DNA from 4 places in the Mesorhizobium sp. M0106 genome. Region 4 is predicted to be linked to each of the others. Evidence: predicted binding sites of a transcription regulator. Region 4 holds the regulator's gene; each other region holds the start of a gene.
What was found. Region 4 encodes LexA, which represses DNA repair genes until DNA is damaged. Its sites were predicted from a motif close to TGTTCNNNNTGTGTTCNG; they were not measured.
Positions count from the first base shown of each region.

Region 1: the regulator LexA is predicted to act here: its motif matches at 2,721-2,738, upstream of NKJ55_RS09270 (YifB family Mg chelatase-like AAA ATPase).
Region 2: the regulator LexA is predicted to act here: its motif matches at 1,649-1,666, upstream of parE (DNA topoisomerase IV subunit B).
Region 3: the regulator LexA is predicted to act here: its motif matches at 2,916-2,933, upstream of NKJ55_RS11115 (PA0069 family radical SAM protein).

Region 1 covers NZ_JAMYUA010000006.1:221,872-227,061, forward strand. The annotation lists gene NKJ55_RS09255 (glycosyltransferase) at 120-1,127, shown strand; gene NKJ55_RS09260 (GtrA family protein) at 1,136-1,510, shown strand; gene gshB (glutathione synthase) at 1,727-2,668, shown strand; gene NKJ55_RS09270 (YifB family Mg chelatase-like AAA ATPase) at 2,831-4,363, shown strand; gene NKJ55_RS09275 (malate synthase G) at 4,615-5,190, opposite strand, start outside.
Region 2 covers NZ_JAMYUA010000020.1:19,894-25,083, reverse strand. The annotation lists gene parE (DNA topoisomerase IV subunit B) at 1-1,578, opposite strand, end outside; gene NKJ55_RS19825 (GGDEF domain-containing protein) at 1,851-3,020, shown strand; gene gcvP (aminomethyl-transferring glycine dehydrogenase) at 3,093-5,190, opposite strand, start outside.
Region 3 covers NZ_JAMYUA010000008.1:186,649-191,838, forward strand. The annotation lists gene NKJ55_RS11095 (4-(cytidine 5'-diphospho)-2-C-methyl-D-erythritol kinase) at 1-627, shown strand, start outside; gene moaB (molybdenum cofactor biosynthesis protein B) at 614-1,156, shown strand; gene NKJ55_RS11105 (phytanoyl-CoA dioxygenase family protein) at 1,190-2,164, opposite strand; gene NKJ55_RS11110 (glycosyltransferase) at 2,353-2,856, opposite strand; gene NKJ55_RS11115 (PA0069 family radical SAM protein) at 3,008-4,162, shown strand; gene rnhB (ribonuclease HII) at 4,329-5,024, shown strand.
Region 4 covers NZ_JAMYUA010000003.1:180,383-185,572, reverse strand. The annotation lists gene NKJ55_RS04415 (hormone-sensitive lipase) at 1-274, opposite strand, end outside; gene kynU (kynureninase) at 373-1,620, opposite strand; gene lexA (transcriptional repressor LexA) at 2,067-2,801, shown strand; gene NKJ55_RS04400 (ComEC/Rec2 family competence protein) at 2,795-5,190, opposite strand, start outside.

The DNA of each region.
Region 1 (5,190 bases), on a different contig from region 4:
TTGGAAGGAATACGGTGCGGTTTAAACCTAGCCTTAACAGCTTCAATAAATAGTAAAGCCGCCCGAGCGAGGCCGGCGCTTGAGTGGTCAGGGGCCTCACAGGGCATCCGGAGACGAAAATGCCACAAGAAGTGCGCCATGAGCCGAGCATCGCCGTGCTCCTGCCTTGCTACAATGAAGAGCTGACGATCGGCGAAGTGGTGCGGCGCTTTCGCGAAACGCTGCCTGCCGCCGCGATCTATGTCTACGACAACAATTCGCGCGACCTGACGGCGCTCCGAGCCCGCGCCGCCGGCGCCATCGTGGTGCGCGAGCCGCGCCAGGGCAAAGGCAATGTCGTGCGCCGCATGTTCGCCGACATCGAGGCCGACATCTACCTGATGGCCGACGGCGACGGCACCTATGCGCCGGAGGACGCGCCACAACTGATCAACACGCTGCTGACCGAGCGCTCCGACATGGTGGTGGGCACCAGGCGCGGCGTCGTCAACGACGCCGGCAGGACAGGCCACGCCTTCGGCAACCGCATCTTCAACAGCCTCTACAAACGTTTGTTCGGCTCGGACTTTACCGATATCTTCTCGGGTTACCGCGCCTTCACCAGGCGCTTCGTCAAGAGTTTTCCCGCCGTTTCCGGCGGTTTCGAGATCGAGACCGAAATGTCGGTGCACGCCTCGCAGCTCAAATTGCCGGTCAGCGAGATCGGACTCGACTATGGCCGCCGGCCGGAAGGCTCCTCGTCGAAGCTGTCGACCTTTCGCGACGGCGCGAAGATCCTGTGGATGTTCGCCATGCTGATGAAGGAGACGCAGCCGCTGCGTTTCTTCGGCGCTTTTTCGGTGTTCTTCCTGGCATCAAGCCTGTTTCTGATGGCGCCGGTGCTGATCGAGTTCGCCGAAACCGGGCTTGTGCCGCGCATGCCGACGTGGGTGCTGTCGGTCGGGCTGCTGCTGCTGTCGATGCTGGCGGCGGTGACCGGGGTAATCCTCGATTCGGTGTCGCGCGGCCGGGCCGAGCAGAAGCGCATCTTCTATCTGTCGATGCCTTCCGGCCGCGTCGAACGCGAACGCGCAAGTGCGCTCGCGACTTTGAAGACCGGACCGCGCAAGACCCCGCGGGCGGCTTAGAGCCCTAAATGGGACGCCTCGCCCGCTTCATTGTCGCCGGCGGCATCGGCTTCGTCGCCGACGCGGCGGCGCTTTGGCTGGTGTTGGCGATAGCGCCGCTTGGCCCCTTCGCGGCTCGCATCATCTCGATCGGTTTTGCCCTGTCCGTCACCTGGCTGATCAACCGCCATCTGACCTTCTCGCCTTCCAGCCGCGGCGTCGCGCAAGAGGGCGCCCGCTATGGCGGCGTCGGCATTGCCACCAGCGTCGTCAATTATCTCGTCTATTGCGCCATGCTGTTCGCACTGCCGATGGTGTCGCCGCTCATAGCCCTTGCGGTCGCCTCGCTGGTCGCCATGGCACTGTCCTTCCTCGGCTATTCCAAGCTGGTCTTCGACCGCTGAGAACTATCGCGTCGAGGTCTGCGCCAAGCGAAGCGCAGCCTCATCGTGACCTTGGCCGATTGGCAGAAGCCGCCGATTTCCTTATATCGCTGTCGTCGATGCATCGGCCCGAAAATCGGAATCGATTTTCGGAAAGCACGATGCATGGATTCAAAAAATGTTGGAGCGTACTTTGTGCGTCCAAGTGGATCGCTCCAAGTGCGCCGGAGAGCTGCCATGCCCCTGAAAGTCGCCGTCCAGATGGACCACATCTCCACCGTGTCGGTAGCCGGCGACACGTCGTTTGCGCTGTCGCTGGAGGCGCAGCGGCGCGGCCACCAGTTGTTCCACTACACGCCCGACCGGCTGTCGCTGCGCGACGGCAAGGTGTTTGCCCGTATCGAGGCGATGCAGGTTCGCGACGAGAAGGGCAATCATTATTCGCTGGGCGAAGAAGTCCGCACCGATCTTTCGGAGATGGACGTCATCCTTTTGCGGCAGGATCCACCCTTCGACATGAATTACATCACCACCACGCATATCCTCGAGCGCATCCATCCGAAGACCCTCGTGGTCAACGACCCTGCCTGGGTGCGCAACAGCCCGGAAAAGATCTTCGTCACTGAATTTCCCGACCTGATGCCGGACACGCTGATCACCAAGGACCCGCTCGAGGTCGCAGCCTTCCGCAAGGAGTTCGGCGATATCATCGTCAAACCGCTCTACGGCAATGGCGGCGCCGGCATCTTCCACCTGCACGAGGCCGACCGCAACCTCGCCTCGCTGCTCGAAATGTTCGGCCAGTTGTTCCGCGAACCCTACATCGTGCAGCGCTACCTCAAGGAGGTGCGGGCTGGCGACAAGCGCATCATCCTGATTGACGGCGAGCCTGTCGGCGCCATCAACCGCGTGCCGGCCGAGCACGATTCGCGCTCCAACATGCATGTCGGCGGCCGCGCCGAAAAAACCGAATTGACGGAACGCGAACGCGAGATCTGCGCCCGCATCGGTCCCGCGCTGAAGGAGCGCGGCTTCATCCTCGTCGGCATCGACGTCATCGGCGACTACATGACCGAGATCAACGTGACCTCACCGACCGGCATACGCGAAGTGCAGCGCTTCGGCGGCGCCGACATCGCCAGCCTGTTCTGGGATGCCGTCGAGGAGAAGCGCAACTAGCCTCGCTTCGCGAGCGGCCGCGTTGCAAACCATTGCAGCCGTTGCGCTCAGCTGTTCCCCAAATGTTCTTGCCTTCGCCGGAAATCTGTGGTTGTCTCGGGTGACGCCTTCGCGGCATGATCGCAAAGGCTTGGGGCAAAAGCCTGCATCCGGGGTGAAGACATGGTGGCGCGGGTTCGCACGGTTGCTTTCCAGGGCATCGAGGCCGTGCCGGTCGACGTGCAGGTGATGATCGCGCCGGGCAAGGTCAACATGCACATCGTCGGGCTGGCCGACAAGGCTGTAGCCGAAAGCCGCGAGCGGGTGCAGGCAGCACTTCATGCATCCGGCCTGTCGATGCCGTCGAAGAAGGTCACCGTCAATCTGGCGCCGGCCGACCTGCCCAAGGAAGGCAGCCATTACGATCTGCCGATCGCCCTCGGTCTGATGGCGGCGCTCGGCGCCATTCCGGGCGACATGCTGGCCGGCTATGTCGTGCTTGGCGAATTGTCGCTCGACGGCACCATCGCCGCGGTGGCTGGCGCGCTGCCGGCGGCGATCGGTGCCAACGCCGAAGGCAAGGGCTTGATCTGCCCGTTCGCCTGCGGGCCGGAAGCGGCCTGGGCCGGCAAGGATTTCGACATACTGGCGCCGCGCAGCCTGATCGCCATCGCCAATCATTTTCGCGGCACGCAGGTTCTGTCGCGGCCGGAAGCCGGCATCCATGCCTCGGCGCGCGACCTGCCCGACCTTGCCGACATCAAGGGCCAGGAGACCGCCAAGCGGGCGCTGGAGGTGGCGGCGGCCGGCGGCCACAATCTTCTGATGGTCGGACCGCCGGGGTCGGGAAAGTCGATGCTGGCGCAGCGGCTGCCGTCGATCCTGCCGCCGCTGGCACCCAGGGAATTGCTCGAAGTCTCGATGATCGCCTCGGTGGCCGGAGAACTCGGCGAAGGAAAACTCACAGACCGGCGGCCGTTCCGCGCGCCGCACCATTCGGCCTCGATGGCGGCGATGGTCGGCGGCGGCCTGCGCGTGCGGCCGGGCGAGGCCTCGCTTGCCCATCACGGCGTGCTGTTCCTCGACGAGTTTCCCGAATTCTCGCCGCAGGCGCTCGATGCGTTGCGCCAGCCGCTCGAGACCGGCGACTGCATGATCGCCCGGGCCAATCATCGCGTCACCTACCCGGCGCGTATCCAGCTGGTCGCGGCGATGAACCCGTGCCGCTGCGGCATGGCCGGCGAGCCTGGCTATCGCTGCCTGCGCGGCGACCGCTGCCGCACCGACTACCAGGCGCGCATTTCCGGCCCGCTGCTCGATCGCATCGATCTCAGGATCGAGGTGCCGGCGGTCTCGGCCAGCGATCTGATCCGGCCGGACCGGGCGGAGAAAAGTGCCGCCGTCGCACTACGTGTTGCCCGCGCCCGTACGATCCAGCGAGAGCGCTTCGAGCGGCTCGGCGCGACCTCCGCCACCACCAACGCGCATTGCTCGCCGTCAGTCATCGAGGAGATCGCCATGCCCGACGCCGCCGGCCTGTCGCTGCTGAGGGATGCCAGCGAAAAGCTCGGCTTTTCCGCACGAGCTTATCACCGCGTCTTGAAGGTGGCGCGGACCCTGGCCGATCTCGAGACCAGCGAGACGGTCGGCCGCATCCATCTGGCCGAAGCGATTTCCTACCGCATGAGCTCGGAACGGATGGCACAGGCGGCGTGACGTTCCCCTCCCCCTTGAGGGGAGGGTGGCCGCGAAGCGGCCGGGTGGGGTCGCCGGTGAGACGCTCGGCCTGTCGCATTTCGAAACCGACCGAGGTGCGGAGCGTTGCGATGCTCCTCCTAAGGCGCACCGTCAGAATTGGGTTGGCGCACTGCGTTGGCGACCCCACCCGGCCCTTCGGGCCACCCTCCCCTCAAGGGGGAGGGGGACGCCGGCGCTTACCCTTGGCCGGCGTGCATCGTGCTTTCGGTTCAGCCGTTATCCCGCGCCTTCAGCTCCAGCCGCCGTGCGTGCAGCACCGGCTCGGTGTAGCCGTTGGGTTGCACGCGCCCCTTGAAGACCAGGTCGCAGGCGGCGAGGAAGGCGATGGACTTGTCGAAATCCGGCGCCATCGGCCGGTAGAGCGGATCGCCTTGGTTCTGGCGGTCGACGATCGCCGCCATGCGTTTCATCGTCTCCATGACCTGCTCGGGCGTGCAGACGCGGTGATGGAGCCAGTTGGCGATGTGCTGCGAGGAGATGCGCAGCGTGGCGCGGTCCTCCATCAGACCGACGTCGTTTATGTCAGGCACTTTCGAACAGCCGACGCCCTGGTCGATCCAGCGCACGACATAGCCCAGAATGCCTTGCGCATTGTTGTCGAGTTCCTTCTGGATGTCTTCTGGCGACCAGTTCGGCCGCACAGCGACCGGCACCGACAAGATGTCGTCGAGTTTTGCCTTGGGCCGGCTCTTCAGCGCCGCTTGCACGGCATGGACGTCGACCTTGTGATAATGGGTGGCGTGCAGCGTCGCCGCCGTCGGCGACGGCACCCAGGCGGTGTTGGC
Region 2 (5,190 bases), on a different contig from region 4:
TCTCGAGCGCGTTCCGCAGCCAAGCGCCTGGATGAGGTCGGATATCTGCTGGTTGGCGGCAAGCTTGTCGTTGCCGGCGCTGGCGACGTTGAGGATCTTGCCGCGCAGAGGCAGCACCGCCTGGCTGGCGCGGTCGCGCGCCTGCTTTGCCGAACCGCCGGCCGAATCGCCCTCGACGATGAACAGCTCGGCACCGGCGGCGGCATTCTGCGTGCAGTCGGCGAGCTTGCCGGGCAGGCGCAGCTTGCGCACCGCACTCTTGCGCGACACTTCCTTTTCCTGGCGGCGGCGCACCCGCTCGTCGGCGCGCGCGATCACCCATTCGAGCAGTTTCGAAGCTTCCTGCGGATTGTCGGCCAGCCAATGGTCGAACGGGTCGCGGATAGCGCTTTCGACGATGCGGATCGCCTCGATCGTCGCCAACCTGTCCTTGGTCTGGCCGACGAATTCCGGTTCGCGGATGAACACCGACAGCATGCCTGCCGCCGAGATCATCACATCCTCGGAAGTGACGATCGAGGCGCGCTTGTTGCCGACCAGGTCGGCATAAGCGCGCAAGCCGCGCGTCAGGACGTTGCGGAAGCCGGCCTCATGCGTGCCGCCCTCCGCGGTCGGGATGGTGTTGCAATAGGAATTGATAAAACCGTCGCCGCCGAACCAGGTCACCGCCCATTCGAGCGAACCGTGACCGCCCTGCTTCTCGCTCTTGCCGGCAAACATTTCACGGGTCACCTGGAATTCGTCGCCGAGCGAGGCTTTCAGATAGTCCTTGAGGCCGCCCGGAAAATGGAATTCTGCCTTGGCCGGCGTCGTGTCCTTTTCCTTGATCAGCGAGGGATCGCAGGTCCAGCGGATTTCGACACCGCCGAACAGATAGGCCTTTGACCGCGCCATGCGGTAGAGCCGCGCCGGCTCGAAAGCAGCACCCTTGCCGAAAATCTGCTCGTCTGGATGGAAGCGGATCTTCGTGCCGCGGCGGTTGTGCACCTCGCCGAGCTGCTCCAGGCCGGTCACCGGAACGCCTCGCGAGAAGCGCTGGCGATAGAGCTTGCGCCCAATCGCGACCTCGACCTCGAGATGGTCGGACAGCGCGTTGACCACGGAAACGCCGACACCGTGCAGGCCGCCGGACGTCTCGTAAACCTTGCTGTCGAACTTGCCGCCTGAATGCAGCGTCGTCATGATGAGTTCGAGCGCCGGCTTCTTGAATTTCGGGTGCGGATCGACCGGAATGCCGCGGCCGTTGTCGGTTACGGACAGGTATCCGTCGGCGGAAAGCTCGACATCGATGAAGGTCGCATGGCCGGCGACCGCCTCGTCCATCGAATTGTCGATGACCTCGGCGAACAGATGGTGCATCGCCTTGTCGTCGGTGCCGCCAATGTACATGCCCGGGCGGCGGCGCACCGGCTCCAGCCCCTCCAGCACTTCGATATCGGCGGCACTGTAGCTCTCGCTGGCGTCGCGGGGCGCCGGCCGCTTCGCCGCCTGCACCAGCGGGTCGGCCGGGCGCGCGGCGGCGCGAGCCGGTTGCGGCTGCTTGTCCAATTTGGCGAAAAGATCGTTATTGTCGTCCATGCCGGTCCTGGATTCCGATGCTGCGAATCACCACCCGATACTGCCACGCTTTTTGTGGGCAGGCGACGGAGGTTCCTGTTACGTTCGAGGATAGGGCCTCTTACTGCAAAACCATTCGACAGCCAAGCGGCGGAAATGGGGTCGAGGGTGGAGCATCGACGCTTTGTAAACCTTGTCCGAAGGTTACGCCGCAAGGTTGGCTGAAAAACGATATCCGCGAACTGTCGCTGACCTAGAATGCAGTGGAACCTTCAAGAGGCTGTCGCTTAAGCATGTTGGATTACAGTTCGCTCCTGCTCGCGGCGGCGCTGTCGGGCACGTGCCTTAGCATCACCATGTTTGCGATCTGGTTCACCGCGCCAAAGGCACGCTTTGTGCTGACGGTGGCCTGCGGCATTCTCGTGCTGGTCGCACATGTCGTGTTGTTCTGGCATTACACCAGGGATCCAAGCGCCTGGCTTTGCCAGATCGTGCTTGTGCTTCTCAGCCTCGGCTTCCTGATCATCTGCCTGTCGGCTATGCAATATCTCGGCACAGGCGACTACAGGCGCGCCATCTTGCCGACCTTGGTTGCGATGGCTGTTTGCGCGGGCGCGACGTATCTCGGGTTTGATGGTGTCGGCTTTATTGTCACCTACGCGACGGTAACGGCGCTGCTCTCGCTCATCGGGGCGATGTTCTGGATTGAGGGTGGTCACGATCGCCGGATATTGCTGGTCGTCTCGTTCCTGAGCGGCGTCTGTGCGCTGTCGTTCGGACTTTGCGGCGCGGTCCTGCTGGTCACGGGCCAATGGGTGCTCGGTGTAGCACCGGACAATTGGGCCGAGCGGGTGAATTCCGTCGTGGCCGTCGCCTGCATGACCGGGCTCGGCGCATTGACGCTCTCCCTGCATCATTTGCAGGCGCAGATCGAATTGAAGGCCGAGACGATGACCGATCCATTGACCGGGCTGATGAATCGGCGGGCGTTGACGGCACTCTACGGCGAGCGGGTCTTCGGTCCGTTCATGTCCGTTGCCATGTTCGACCTCGACCATTTCAAGAGGACGAACGACGTATTTGGTCACCCGGTCGGCGACCAGGTTCTGTGCCGCTTTGCCGCCATCATCAGGAAATACGCCCGGACCGGCGTCGACGCCTTCCGGTTGGGCGGCGAGGAATTCGTGCTCGTCATGTCGCGGATGACGGAAGAGAAGGCCTATGACATTGCGAGCAAGATCAGCGTCGCCTTCGGCACGGAAGTCGTGGCCACCCAGCTCGGTCCGTTGCGAAGCACAGTCAGCGGCGGCATCGGCTTTGGCGGAACAAACGGCACCGGTCTCGACGATGTGCTGGCCGAAGCCGACGCAGCACTCTATGCGGCAAAGCGCGCCGGGCGAAATCGCGTCGTCGTCCGGGACCGGGCGAGCAAGGCCGACGGGCCGGCCTTGCGTTCTGCCTGATTGAGGTTTCTATCTTCTTGTTAGACCCATGATCTTGTCCGAAAACCGGATTCCACTTTTCGGGATCATGATCTATTCCGCCGCACCCAGATATTCCGACAGCGGCGGGCAGGAGCAGACAAGGTTGCGGTCGCCGGCGACATTGTCGATGCGCGACACCGGCGGCCAGTATTTTGCCGCCGTGTCGGCATCGCCGGCGGGGTAGGCCGCCTCCAGGCGCGAATAGGGATGGGTCCACTGGCCGGCCAACGCCTCGGCGGCGGTGTGCGGCGCATTGACTAGAGGATTGTCGGCCAACGGCCATTCGCCCTTCGCCACCTTGGCTGCCTCGCCGGCTATGGCGATCATCGCCTCGCAGAAGCGATCCAGCTCGCGCTTGGGCTCGGACTCGGTCGGCTCCACCATCAGTGTGCCGGCCACCGGGAACGACATGGTCGGTGCATGGAAACCATAGTCGATCAGCCGCTTGGCGATATCGTCGACGCTGATGCCGGCGCTGTCTTTGAGCGCGCGGGTGTCGAGGATGCATTCATGCGCAACGCGTCCGTTGCGCCCTTTGTAAAGCAGGGGGAAATGCTCGCCGAGCCGCGTCGCCACATAGTTGGCGGAGATGATCGCCGTCTCGGTCGCCTGCTTCAGGCCGGAAGCGCCCATCATACGAATATACATCCAGGTGATCGGCAGGATGGAGGCACTGCCGAACGGTGCCGCCGCCACGGCATGGGCCGAGCCTTCGGTGACGTGGCCGGGCAGATATGGCTCCAGATGCGCCTTGACGCCGATCGGGCCGACACCGGGGCCGCCGCCGCCATGCGGGATGCAGAAGGTCTTGTGCAGGTTCATGTGGCAGACATCGGCGCCGATATCGCCGGGACGGGCGAGGCCGACCAGCGCGTTGAGATTGGCGCCGTCGAAATAGACCTGGCCGCCATGGCTGTGGACGAGGGCACAAAGGTCGCGCGCGCCTTCCTCGAAGACGCCATGCGTCGAAGGGTAGGTGAACATCAGCGCCGCGAGGTTGTGCGCATGCTCGGCCGCCTTGGCCTGCAGGTCGGCCATGTCGATATTGCCGTCCTCGGTGCAGCGCACGACGACGACGCTCATGCCAGCCATGGCCGCACTTGCCGGATTGGTGCCATGCGCCGAGGACGGGATCAGGCAGATGGTGCGATGGCCTTCGCCGCGCGACAGATGATAGCCGCGAATGGCGAGCAGCCCGGCATATTCGCCCTGGCTGCCGGCATTGGGCTGCAGGGTCACCGCGTCGAAGCCGGTGATCTCGGCCAGCCAGCCTTCCAGCTCGTCGATCATGGCGCGATAGCCTGTCGAATGGTTGGCCGGGGCGAAGGGATGCAGGTTGGCGACATCAGGCCAGCTCACCGGCATCATTTCGGCGGCGGCGTTGAGCTTCATGGTGCAGGAGCCGAGCGGGATCATGGCGCGGTCGAGCGCCAGGTCCTTGTCGGCCAGCCGGCGCAGGAAGCGCATCATGTCGGTTTCCGAGTGGTTTTCGCGGAAGACGGGCTGGGTGAGAAACTCCTTGCCGCGCGGTTTTCCTGGCATGGAACTGCCGGCGGCAACGCCGGCCTTGGCGCCGAAAAGTGCTGCGATCGCCTCCAGATCGGCCTCGGTGGAGGTCTCGTCGAAGCTGATGCCGACATGGTCGGCGTCGATGACGCGCAGCAGCCGGCCGGTCTTTTCTGCGGCGGCGGCAATCGCGCCGGCTCTGCCCTTCACTTTCACGGTCACCGTGTCGAAATGGCTGTCGCCGACCACCGAAACGCCCGCTGCCTTGAGGCCGGCAGCCAGGCGGTTGGCCAGCGTGTGGACGCGGCCGGCAATCGCCTGCAGCCCGGCAGGGCCATGCCAGATCGCGTAGGCCGTCGCCATATTGGCGAGCAGCGCCTGTGCGGTGCAGATGTTGGACGTCGCCTTGTCGCGGCGGATATGCTGTTCGCGTGTCTGCAAAGCGAGGCGATAACCAGGACGGCCCTTGCTATCCGTCGACTGGCCAACGAGCCGGCCGGGCATCAGCCGCGTCAGCCTGTCGGAGACGGCGCAATAGGCGGCGTGCGGCCCGCCAAAGCCCATCGGCACGCCAAAACGCTGCATCGGGCCGACGGCGATGTCGGCGCCAAGCCTGGCCGGCGCATCGGTCAGCGTCAGGCCA
Region 3 (5,190 bases), on a different contig from region 4:
GTCGCCATCAGGCTCGAAAAGAACCTGCCGGTCGCGTCCGGTGTCGGCGGCGGGTCGAGCGATGCGGCGGCTGTGCTGCGCGCCCTGGTCCAGACCTGGGGACTTGATGTCGGCGATGCCGAACTGGCGCGGATCGGCCTGTCGCTCGGCGCCGACGTGCCGATGTGCCTCGCAGCCAAGCCGCTGATAGCCCGCGGCATCGGTGACGAGCTGACGCTCGTGCCGGGTTTCCCGGCGCTGGGTCTGGTGCTCGTCAATCCCGGCACTGCCGTCTCGACGGCCGACGTGTTCGAGGCGCTTGGCCGCCGCGACAATGCGGGGCTGCCGCCGCTGCCGCGCATTGTCGACTTCCACAGCATCCGCAACTGGCTGGAGATCACCCGCAACGACCTCGAGCCTGCGGCGCGCGCAATCCAGCCCGCGATCGGCAAGGCGCTTTCCGTGCTCAACAAGGCCGGAGCCGGTTTTGCCAGGATGTCCGGTTCAGGCGCCACCTGCTTCGGGCTGTTCGAGACCGGCAATGTGGCCAAGCGCGCGGCCGTCGATATCCGCGGCCGCCATCCCGACTGGTTTGTCGCGGCGACGCGAAGCGTGACATCGGAGGCTGATGCCCATGGCCAGGATTGACGAGAGCCGCCCCTTCGTTCCCGTGCGCATCGCGGTACTGACCGTTTCCGATACGCGCAGCCTCGCCGACGACAAATCCGGGCAGACGCTGGCCGACCGCATTGCCGAGGCCGGCCATGTCCTGGCCGCCCGCGACATCGTCACCGACGACCGCGACAAGATCCGCGACAAGGTCCTGGGTTGGTCAAGGGACGAAGCGATTGATGTCGTCATCACCACCGGCGGCACCGGCTTTACCGGCCGCGACGTGACGCCGGAAGCGCTGGAGCCGATCTTCGAAAAGCGCATGGACGGCTTTTCCGAAGTGTTCCACTGCATCTCCTACGACAAGATCGGCACTTCGACGATCCAGAGCCGGGCAACCGGCGGCGTCGTCAACGCCACCTTCGTTTTCGTGCTGCCGGGCTCGCCCGGCGCCTGCAAGGACGCCTGGGACGGCATCTTGAAGCCGCAGCTCGACTATCGGCACATGCCCTGCAACTTCGTCGAGATCATGCCGCGGCTGGACGAGCATTTGCGGCGCGGCTGAGACGAACCGAGGTATCAGCCAAGCGACCTCGGTTTAGCGAATGACCGGCTCGCCGTGAAAACGCCGGCGCGACGGCGGCGACACGCCGAAGCCAACCTCCATCATCAGCCGCGGCGTGCGCGTCGGCACGGTGCCCATATGGAAGCCGAACGGATCCTCGACAAAGCCGAGGCCGGCCGGCCCGGTCAGCGTGACCGGGCTCTGCTCGCCGTAGACGCCCAGCACCTCTTCCGCCGAATGGCCGACCAGCAGCGTCAGCTGATGCTTCAGGATGCGGCGGTTATGGGAGCCGCGGACATAGACATGCGGCCCAGTGTCGGCGTCGACCGGCACCAGGTAGAAAAAGAACTTCAGCATGCGCCAGTCGTCGAGGTCGAAATGGTATTTGCCGAGCGAGGCCATGTTCTTGTCGGCGTCCGAGACGCCACCGGTCGGAAAGCTCCACCAGACGCGGGTCGTGATCAGCTTGGCCTGGCTGCCGAGATAGTGCGCTGCGATATCGAGAAGCAGCGGATCGCGCTGCACGGCGACCGCAGCGTTGCAGTCGAGGACCCGTTCGAAATAGTGACCGCTGAGCAGCGGGCGGCCGAAATGCTTTTCGGCATCGGCGTGTTTTTCGGGCAGGAATTCCAGCCGGCGGTCGAAATTGCCGAAGCATGGCGTGCGCTCGGCGAAGCGGGCGATCTCCTCATGGATGGCGGCCGGCAGCATCAGGCCCGAATAGAGCCCCTCGGTGCGCAGCGCGCCGACGACGGCATCGCGGTCGACGCCGGCGAACATCGTTTCACCGACATTGCGCGCCGGCGGAACGGGCTTTGCACCGCGCCAGTGCAGCCGCCGCGCCGGCATGGTGCGGGCCAGCATGAACATCGGCAGCCATGCCGGATTCTCGCGAAGGTCGGAAAGATAGGTCGGGATGCGGGCGGCGATGCGGCGCAGCGTGCCGCCGTTTCGTGCGATCGCCTCGAGGCTTGCAGCGCCGGACTTGTCAGGGCTTGAAAGGGTCATCGGGGTCCTCAAAATGTCGATGGAACAGCATCGACGTTAGTCGTCGCCGCTCCGGCACACCCCAAACCCTATTCGCCCATATCGCCGGGAATGGTAACCCCCGGCCAGATTTTGTGCAATGCACAATAAACGACGACCCGCCAGAAAATGTGCTTGGGCGGAGTTCCCATAACCGGGACGGTAAGCTGTCACTTCCGCGGCGCGACCCAGATCTCGGCGTGGAGCCTCCTGGTCGCCAGGCCGCGGGCGATCGCTTCGGCGCTGCGGGCATTCTTCGACAGCGCGGCGGCCTGACGCTTGCTGATCACCAGGCCTTCGGCGAGAGCGCGATTTCCGGCAAAGACGCGCGACAGGAACGGCGCGCGGCTGCCGCGTGCCCGCGAGAACCGCGCCGCCATGGTTTGCCTCGCCGTATGGGCGACGACCTCGTCGATCCAGCCCTCTCCCAGCCGCGCTCCCGGTTCGAGCAAAAGCAGCCAGTCGCCCTTGGCCTGCCTGATGCCGGCGGCGATGCCGCCGCTGACATAGTGGCAGCCGGCATGTTCGGCGACGCGGTGCGTCTGATCGGTCGAGCCGGTGTCGCAGACGAGAACGTCGCGCACCACGCCTTCGACCGCGCCGCCGATCAGCGAGGCGAGCGTGCGGGCAAGGCCCTCCTCGTCATTCAGGGTTTCGATCAGGACGCTGAGCATGTTTAGCCGAATAGCGGAAAGCGGTGGGCAGCGCCAGTTTTTGCGGCGCGCCGCGAGAAAGTTCTTGCTTTGTTCTCATCAATGCGATAGGAATACATTCATGAGCAGAGCGATTCGACAGCGGGCGGACAGTCCCTGGGAAAGGGCCAAAATGGAACAGATCGTGCGTGCCGACATTGCCGCCTTCGGCGCTGGCAGGGCCGAGATGGCGAATGCGATGATCGAGCAGAGCGGCATGCGCGTCCGTCCCGACCGCAATCGCGGCAGGTCGGCGGGCATCAATCCGTCCGGCCGTTTCGAGCCGGTCAGCCGGCACGTGTTCGACGACGGCTGGAATTCGCTGGAGGAGCTGCCGCCCTTCAAGACCGAGGTACAGGTCGAGAAGCCGCGCACCATCATCACCCGCAACGAATCGCCCGATATCTCCTTCGACCGCTCGATCAATCCCTATCGCGGCTGCGAACATGGCTGCGTCTATTGTTTCGCGCGGCCGACGCACAGCTTCATGGGGCTGTCGCCGGGGCTGGATTTCGAATCGAAGCTGTTTGCCAAGCCGGATGCGGCGCGGCTGCTCGACAAGGAATTGTCCAGGGATAATTACCAGCCGCGCACCATCGCCATCGGCACCAACACCGATCCCTATCAGCCGATCGAGAAGCAATACCGGATCATGCGCGAGATCCTCGAAGTGCTGGAGGCGCGCGGGCACCCGGTCGGCATCGTCACCAAATCGGCGCTGGTGACGCGTGACATCGACATTCTGTCGCGCATGGCCGAACGCGGGCTGGCCAAGGTGGCGTTGTCGGTGACGACGCTCGACCGCATGCTGGCGCGCACCATGGAGCCACGCGCGTCGATGCCGACCAAGCGGCTGGAGGCGATCAGGCAGCTTTCGGACGCCGGCATACCGGCCTCGGTGATGGTCGCGCCGATCATCCCCGGACTGACCGACCCGGAAATGGAGCGCATCCTCGATTCGGCGCAGGCAGCGGGCGCGCGTGAAGCCGGCTATGTGCTGCTGCGCCTGCCGCTGGAGGTCGCGCCAATCTTCAAGGACTGGCTGCTGCGCCATTATCCCGACCGCTATCGCCACGTCATGTCGCTGATCCGGTCGATGCGCGACGGCAAGGACTACGATTCGGAATGGGGCAAGCGCATGAAAGGCTCCGGCCCGTATGCCTGGCAGATCGGCCGGCGCTTCGAGATCGCCGCCAAACGGCTCGGCCTCAATGCCGAGCGGCGCTCGCTCAGGACCGACCAGTTCGTCCCCGCCGCCAAGGCGACCGAGCAGCTGATGCTGCTGTGACAAAGCGTCTCGCGCCAGCCGCTTGAAGCGGCCGCAGCAGGCGAAAAATCCCGTCCGGCCTGTCTTGTCCCCGGGCTTGCAGACGGTAGCCCCTCCTGGTCCGGTGCCCCGCCCGACCCAGAGGGGACTTGCGGAGAATCGGAGCCGATGCGAACCTCGCCGCACCATGGCTCGCCCGCGTTCCGATTCTCCGCTTCTCTTCGAAATCGTCGAGAAACCCGACTTCTCGTTCGAGACGAGGGCGATGGCCGAAGGCCTTTGGCCGGTGGCGGGGATGGACGAGGCCGGCCGCGGCCCGCTCGCCGGGCCGGTGGTGGCGGCAGCGGTGGTGCTCGATCCCGCCAACATCCCCGACGGCCTCGACGATTCCAAGCGGCTGACGCATTTGCAGCGTGAGGCGCTGTTCCTGAAAATCCTCGGCTCCGCGCTCGCCGTATCGATGGCGTCGGTCAGCGCCGAAGGCATCGATGCCTCCAATATCCTCAAGGCCAGCCTGGAGGCGATGCGCCGTGCCGTGGCCGGCCTGTCAATCCGGCCGAAGCTGGCATTGGCCGACGGCCGCGACGTGCCGCCCGGCCTGCCCTGCGAGGGAAAAGCACTGATCAAGGGCGACCAGCGCTCGCAGTCGATCGCCGCAGCCTCGATCGTCGCCAAGGTGATGCGCGACCGCATGATGTGCGGCTGCGGCAGCCATCATGCGCATTACGGCTTCGAGCTGCATATGGGCTACGCCACTGTGCGCCATCGCACGGCGATCGATCTGCACGGGCCAGTGGCACGGCTGCACCGCGCCTCCTTCGCGCCGTTCCGGTTCGGCGGCACCGAGGTGCTCGAGGAAGAGGGTTTTTCGGGTTTGGATTGAGCGATTCGGCAAGGTGTGATCTCCCCCCTCGAGGGGGAGATGTCGCCAAAGGCGCCAGAGGGGGTCGGTACGTCCTGGCGCGACGCCATGCGGGACGAAAGAGAAGGCTGGCGCTTTACGCGCGGCGACCCCCTCTGGCCTGCCGGCCATCTCCCCCTCAAGGGGG
Region 4 (5,190 bases):
GATGCGACCAGAAATTCTTGTCGAATTCCATCCAGTAGCCGCCATGAACGAACACCACGAGTCCCTTAGGCTTGATGGCCGGCAGGAAAAGATCGAGCCGGTTGCATGGGTTGTCGCCATAGGCCATGTCGAGCCGCGCCCTGCCCTCGGTCGAAAGCACGTCGCGGAAAACCCGCGCGGGCTCGATCCAGGCCGCCGGCCAGCGATCGCTGCCGGCTATGTTGGCGCCGTTGGCATAGGCGTTGTCCCAATCGGCAATGTGACGTTCGAACACCCTGCGCCCTCCCTGGCAATATGGCCTTGCAACGTAGCCGTGAGCATCGCGCGGCGCGCGTCGTCGCCAGCCTCACGATTCCAGCTCTCGCATCAATCTCAAGTGACAGCTGCTTTGATGGCGAAGCGCGCATCCCTCCACGCACCGGTGCGCAGGATGTCCTCAAGCACTTTGACGGCCTGCCAGACATCGGCATAGCCAACATAGAGCGGGGTGAAGCCGAAGCGCATGGTCGATGGCGCGCGAAAATCGCCGATCACGCCACGTTCGATCAGCGCGCGCATGACCTGGTAGCCATGCTCATGCATGAATGAAATCTGGCTGCCGCGTTTTTCCCCATCGCGCGTGCTTTCGAGCGTGAGCCCGTAAGTGCCGCACTTTGCCTCGACAAGCTCGATGAACAGATCCGCCAGCGCGATGCTCTTCTTGCGCACCGCCGTCATGTCGACATCGTTCCAGATGTCGAGCGCGCCCTTCAGCGTGCGCATCGACAGCACCGGCTGGGTGCCGCACAGAAACCGGCGGATGCCGGTGCCGGCCGCATAGCCTGGCTCGAAGGCGAAGGGCCGTGCATGGCCCCACCAGCCGGTGAGCGGCTGCTGGATGTCGGAAAGATGCCGCTCAGCCGCATAGATGAAGGCAGGCGCGCCCGGGCCGCCATTCAGATATTTGTAGGTGCAGCCAACGGCAAAATCGGCGTTTGCCTTGTCGAGCTCGACTGGCATCGCGCCGGCGGTGTGGCAGAGATCCCAGACGATCATCGCCCCGGCTTCCTGAGCCCTGCGCGTCAGCGCCGGCATGTCGCGCAGTTCGCCCGACTTGTAGTTGACGTGGTTGACCAGCACCACGGCGGTGCGTTCGTCGATCAGCTCTTCGATGCTCGGCGCGTCGACCCCCGAGAGGCGCAGCAGCGTATCTTTTCGCGTCGAAACCACACCCTCAGCCATGTAGAGGTCCGTCGGAAAACTATCGCCCTCGGCGACGATGACCTGCCGCTCCGGTCGCATGGCCATGGCGGCGTGCAGCAGCTTGTAGATGTTGACCGATGTCGTGTCGCAGACCACCGTCTGGCCGGCCGCGGCACCGATCAGGCGCCCGAGCTGGTCGCCAAGTTCAAGCGGCATGTTGAACCAGCCGGCCGTGTTCCATGCGCGGATGAGATCATGCGACCATTCTTCGGTCGCGGCCTTGCGCAGTTCATCGAAAGCGGCACGTGAAGCAGCTCCTAGCGAATTGCCGTCGAGATAGACCACTCCTTGCGGCAATACAAAGCGGTCGCGCATCGCGCGCAGCGGATCCGCGGCATCCATCGCCTTTATGGCCACGAGATCGGGAATTCCTGTCATGATTTGTCTGCTCCCCCAAGATCCAACGCAACGCCCGACACGCGTCGACTGTTCTTCCATTCCCTGGTTGCGCGCAGCAAGGCTCCACCGGCGAGAAGCAGCCTGACCAGGCGGTGGAAACCGGGGACTTAACCCGAGGTTGGCGTTTTGAGTTCGTTTCGTTCACGGTGCATCGACCAAACCGCACAGTCGATAGGGGTTCACTTCCGTGCCCTTTGCCGACCGACGGCCGATGTCAATGTGGCCTCCGGGAAGCCAGAAGGGCGCAAACGAAAGCAGAATCAAGGCGATGAGGCTCGCGGCGGTGAAAATACGGTACCCCGGTAGGGACGTCGTTTGTTTCCCGAGCCTTAACGCATTCATTAAACTTTAAACAGTTGCGGAACACAACTGGAACAGATAGTGTTTGTTCTGGGTTTGTTTTTCTGATTCTGTTGGGGGTCGCTATGCTGACACGCAAACAACACGAACTGCTTATGTTCATCCACGAAAGGTTGAAGGAAAGCGGTATCCCGCCTTCCTTCGACGAGATGAAGGAAGCGCTCGACCTGGCTTCCAAATCCGGAATCCACCGGCTGATTACGGCGCTGGAGGAGCGCGGCTTCATTCGCCGTTTGCCCAACCGGGCCCGTGCGCTGGAGGTGCTGCGCCTGCCTGACTCGATCGCCCCCGGCCTCAATGCGGCACGCAAGTTCTCGCCGAGTGTCATCCAGGGCAGTCTTGGGCAAGGCGGTCCTCGGCAAGGCAAGCCGACATCGTCGCGCGTGCCCGCAGCCGGAAATGACGACGATGTCGTCGCCGCCGTTTCGATCCCGGTGATGGGCCGCATCGCCGCCGGTGTGCCGATCGACGCCATCCAGCACCAGACGCATTCGATTTCGGTGCCGCCGGATATGATCATGGGCGGCGAGCATTATGCGCTCGAGGTCAAAGGCGATTCGATGATCGAGGCCGGCATTTTCGACGGCGACACGGTGATCATCCGCAATGCCGATACGGCGAGCCCCGGTGAGATCGTGGTGGCACTGGTCGACGAGGAGGAAGCGACGCTGAAGCGGTTCCGCCGCAAGGGCGCCTCGATCGCCCTGGAAGCCGCCAATCCGGCCTACGAGACGCGCATCTTCGGACCAGACAGGGTCAAGGTGCAGGGCAAGCTCGTCGGACTGATCCGCCGCTACTGAGCCCCGCCCTTGGCGCCGGCTTTGGGGTTGTCGGCCCTGCGGTATGGTGGCAGGCCCCGTGCCGCGCGTGAAAATTTCCGCTGCACGTGCCAGGGCCGGTATGATTTTTCGACCGCGAAACGGATTTCGGCGCGCGTTGCCGCTTGTGGATCGAAGTAGACGGCGGCACTTCCCGCGCGCGCCAGTTGCCGTTTGGTGACGACGAGGACCAGCCGGTCGTAGTAGCAGGGGTTATGCGCGGTGGCGTCGTCGATGACGATCAAGCTGGCAAAGGCGCAGGCTGGCCGCGCAGTATCGCGGTCCTTGGCTTGCGCGATGATCGCGCCGGATGGATGCCTGGCAAGGCAGAGGCCGTCCGTGCAAATGAACGGCATGCCCGGCGGTAGGTCGGCCGGATCGGCAATGTCGAATTGCGGGTCGTTCTTTGCAGGTGTTTCCGGCGCGACGATAGTCTCTGATGTGAGCGCGCGTTTCCAGTTGTCGATGGTGAACTCATTCGGGCGTGCCCGGTTGACCGCGAGTTCACCGCTGCCGATCGGCAGCGCGACCAGCCGTGCGTCCTCCGAGACCAATACGTCGGGTATGCGTGTCTGCGTTGTCGTCAGCAAGCCGGCGAGCGCAAAAGGAAGTGCCGCCAGCCGCAACCAGGTCGTCGCCATGCTGGCAATGACGAGGGCGATCGTCACCAGAAGGACGGATCTCAGCGAAATCAGCCCGACCGCATCGATCGGCGAGCGCTCCGAGATCCACCCGGACAGGGCGATCATCGCCGTCAGCCCCTTGCCCATGACATAGAGGAAAGGGCCATCCGCACCGAACGGCATCGCCAGCGCGCTGAGAACGGCGAAGGGCATGACGACCAGTGAGACGATGGGCATGATGGCCAGATTGGCGAACAGGCTGAGCGGCGCCACGCGCTGGAAATGCCATATGGCGAAAAGCGCCGTGGCGCTCCCTGCAATGATCGAGGTCATCGCCAGACCGCACATGCCCAGCAGGACCTTTCGAGTGGCAAAGCGTAGCGGCGACAGCCGCGGCGGCGGCATGGTGGCCCTGCCGGCGCGGTAATCGGACCAGCCTGCATAGGCGCCGACAAGGGCCGCCGTCGCGGCGAAGGACATCTGGAAACTCGGACCGACCACCTCGTGCGGCGACACCAGGATGACCGCGATGGCCGAGATCGCCAGGTTGCGCATGGTGAGCGCGGCCCGGTCGAACAGCACGGCGATAAGCATCACCGCCAGCATGATGAAGCTGCGTTCGGCCGCCACGACAATGCCGGAAAAGACGAGGTAGGCCGCAATCGAAAAAAGCGCGGCGGCCGCGGCATATTTCTTGACCGGCCGTCGCGATGAGAAATCGGGAAACAGCGCAAAGGCACCCCGCAGCAGCGCCATGATGGTGCCGGCGACCAACGCCATATGTAGCCCCGAGATGGAGATGATGTGGTAGATGCCGGTGCGCCGCATCGCTTCGTTGATCTCCTCGGGAATGCCGGCGCGCACGCCGACGATCAGCGCAGCAGCAATCTCGCCCTCGGCACCGCCGATGCGGCTGCGGATATGGTCGGCGATGGATTCGCGCGCGTCTTCGATCGCGGAAGAAAGCTGCGCGCCAAGCGGCATGCTGCCCGACGACACGACTTTCGGATTGCCGAGAAAAAAGCCGCTGCCGCCGATACCGGCGAAATAGCTGTCGAAGGAGAAATCATAGCTGTCGGGCCGCACCGGGCCGGTCGGCGGCAGCAGCCGCACATAGCCGGTGATCTCGGAACCGGCGGTCAGCTCAGCCGGTATCTTCATCGCCGAAACGCGGACCCGTTCCGGCATGTAGCGCAGTGTCGGCCTGGCCGTTGAGATCACATCGATTGTCAGCCTGATGCGGCCGCTTGCCATGGGCTCGTACGATACGACGCGACCCGTCAGCCGCGTCGAGATTTCGGAGCCGAGCATATGCATTCCGACACGCCATGTCTCGAACTTGGCGGCAAGTACGCCAAGCGCGCAGAGCAGCGCCACCATGAAGCACAGGCGCGTCCTGGGCCATGACCGCGAGACGACGGCACAAAGGGCCGCGAGGAGCGCGATTGCGATCGGCTGTGGAAAGGCCGGCTCCACCGACAGCCCGAAATATACGACCACCCCGCATGCGAGGAACACCGGCACCAGCAGGAAGGCAATGCCGCGGTCAAGTTCCAGGCCGGCTGCCGTGGTTACGCTGTTGCGGATACGGGACGGTGACGGGAGGCGGAAACGCCTGGGCAGGCGTACGATGGGCTCGCCCGCGGGCACGAGAACCGCTGCTCGGTCGCTGGCCGGCAGCGACGGAGCATCGAAGCGCGGAGCAGGTAGCAATGCCGGTGCCGGCAGGACAGGCGGGGGAGCGGCAA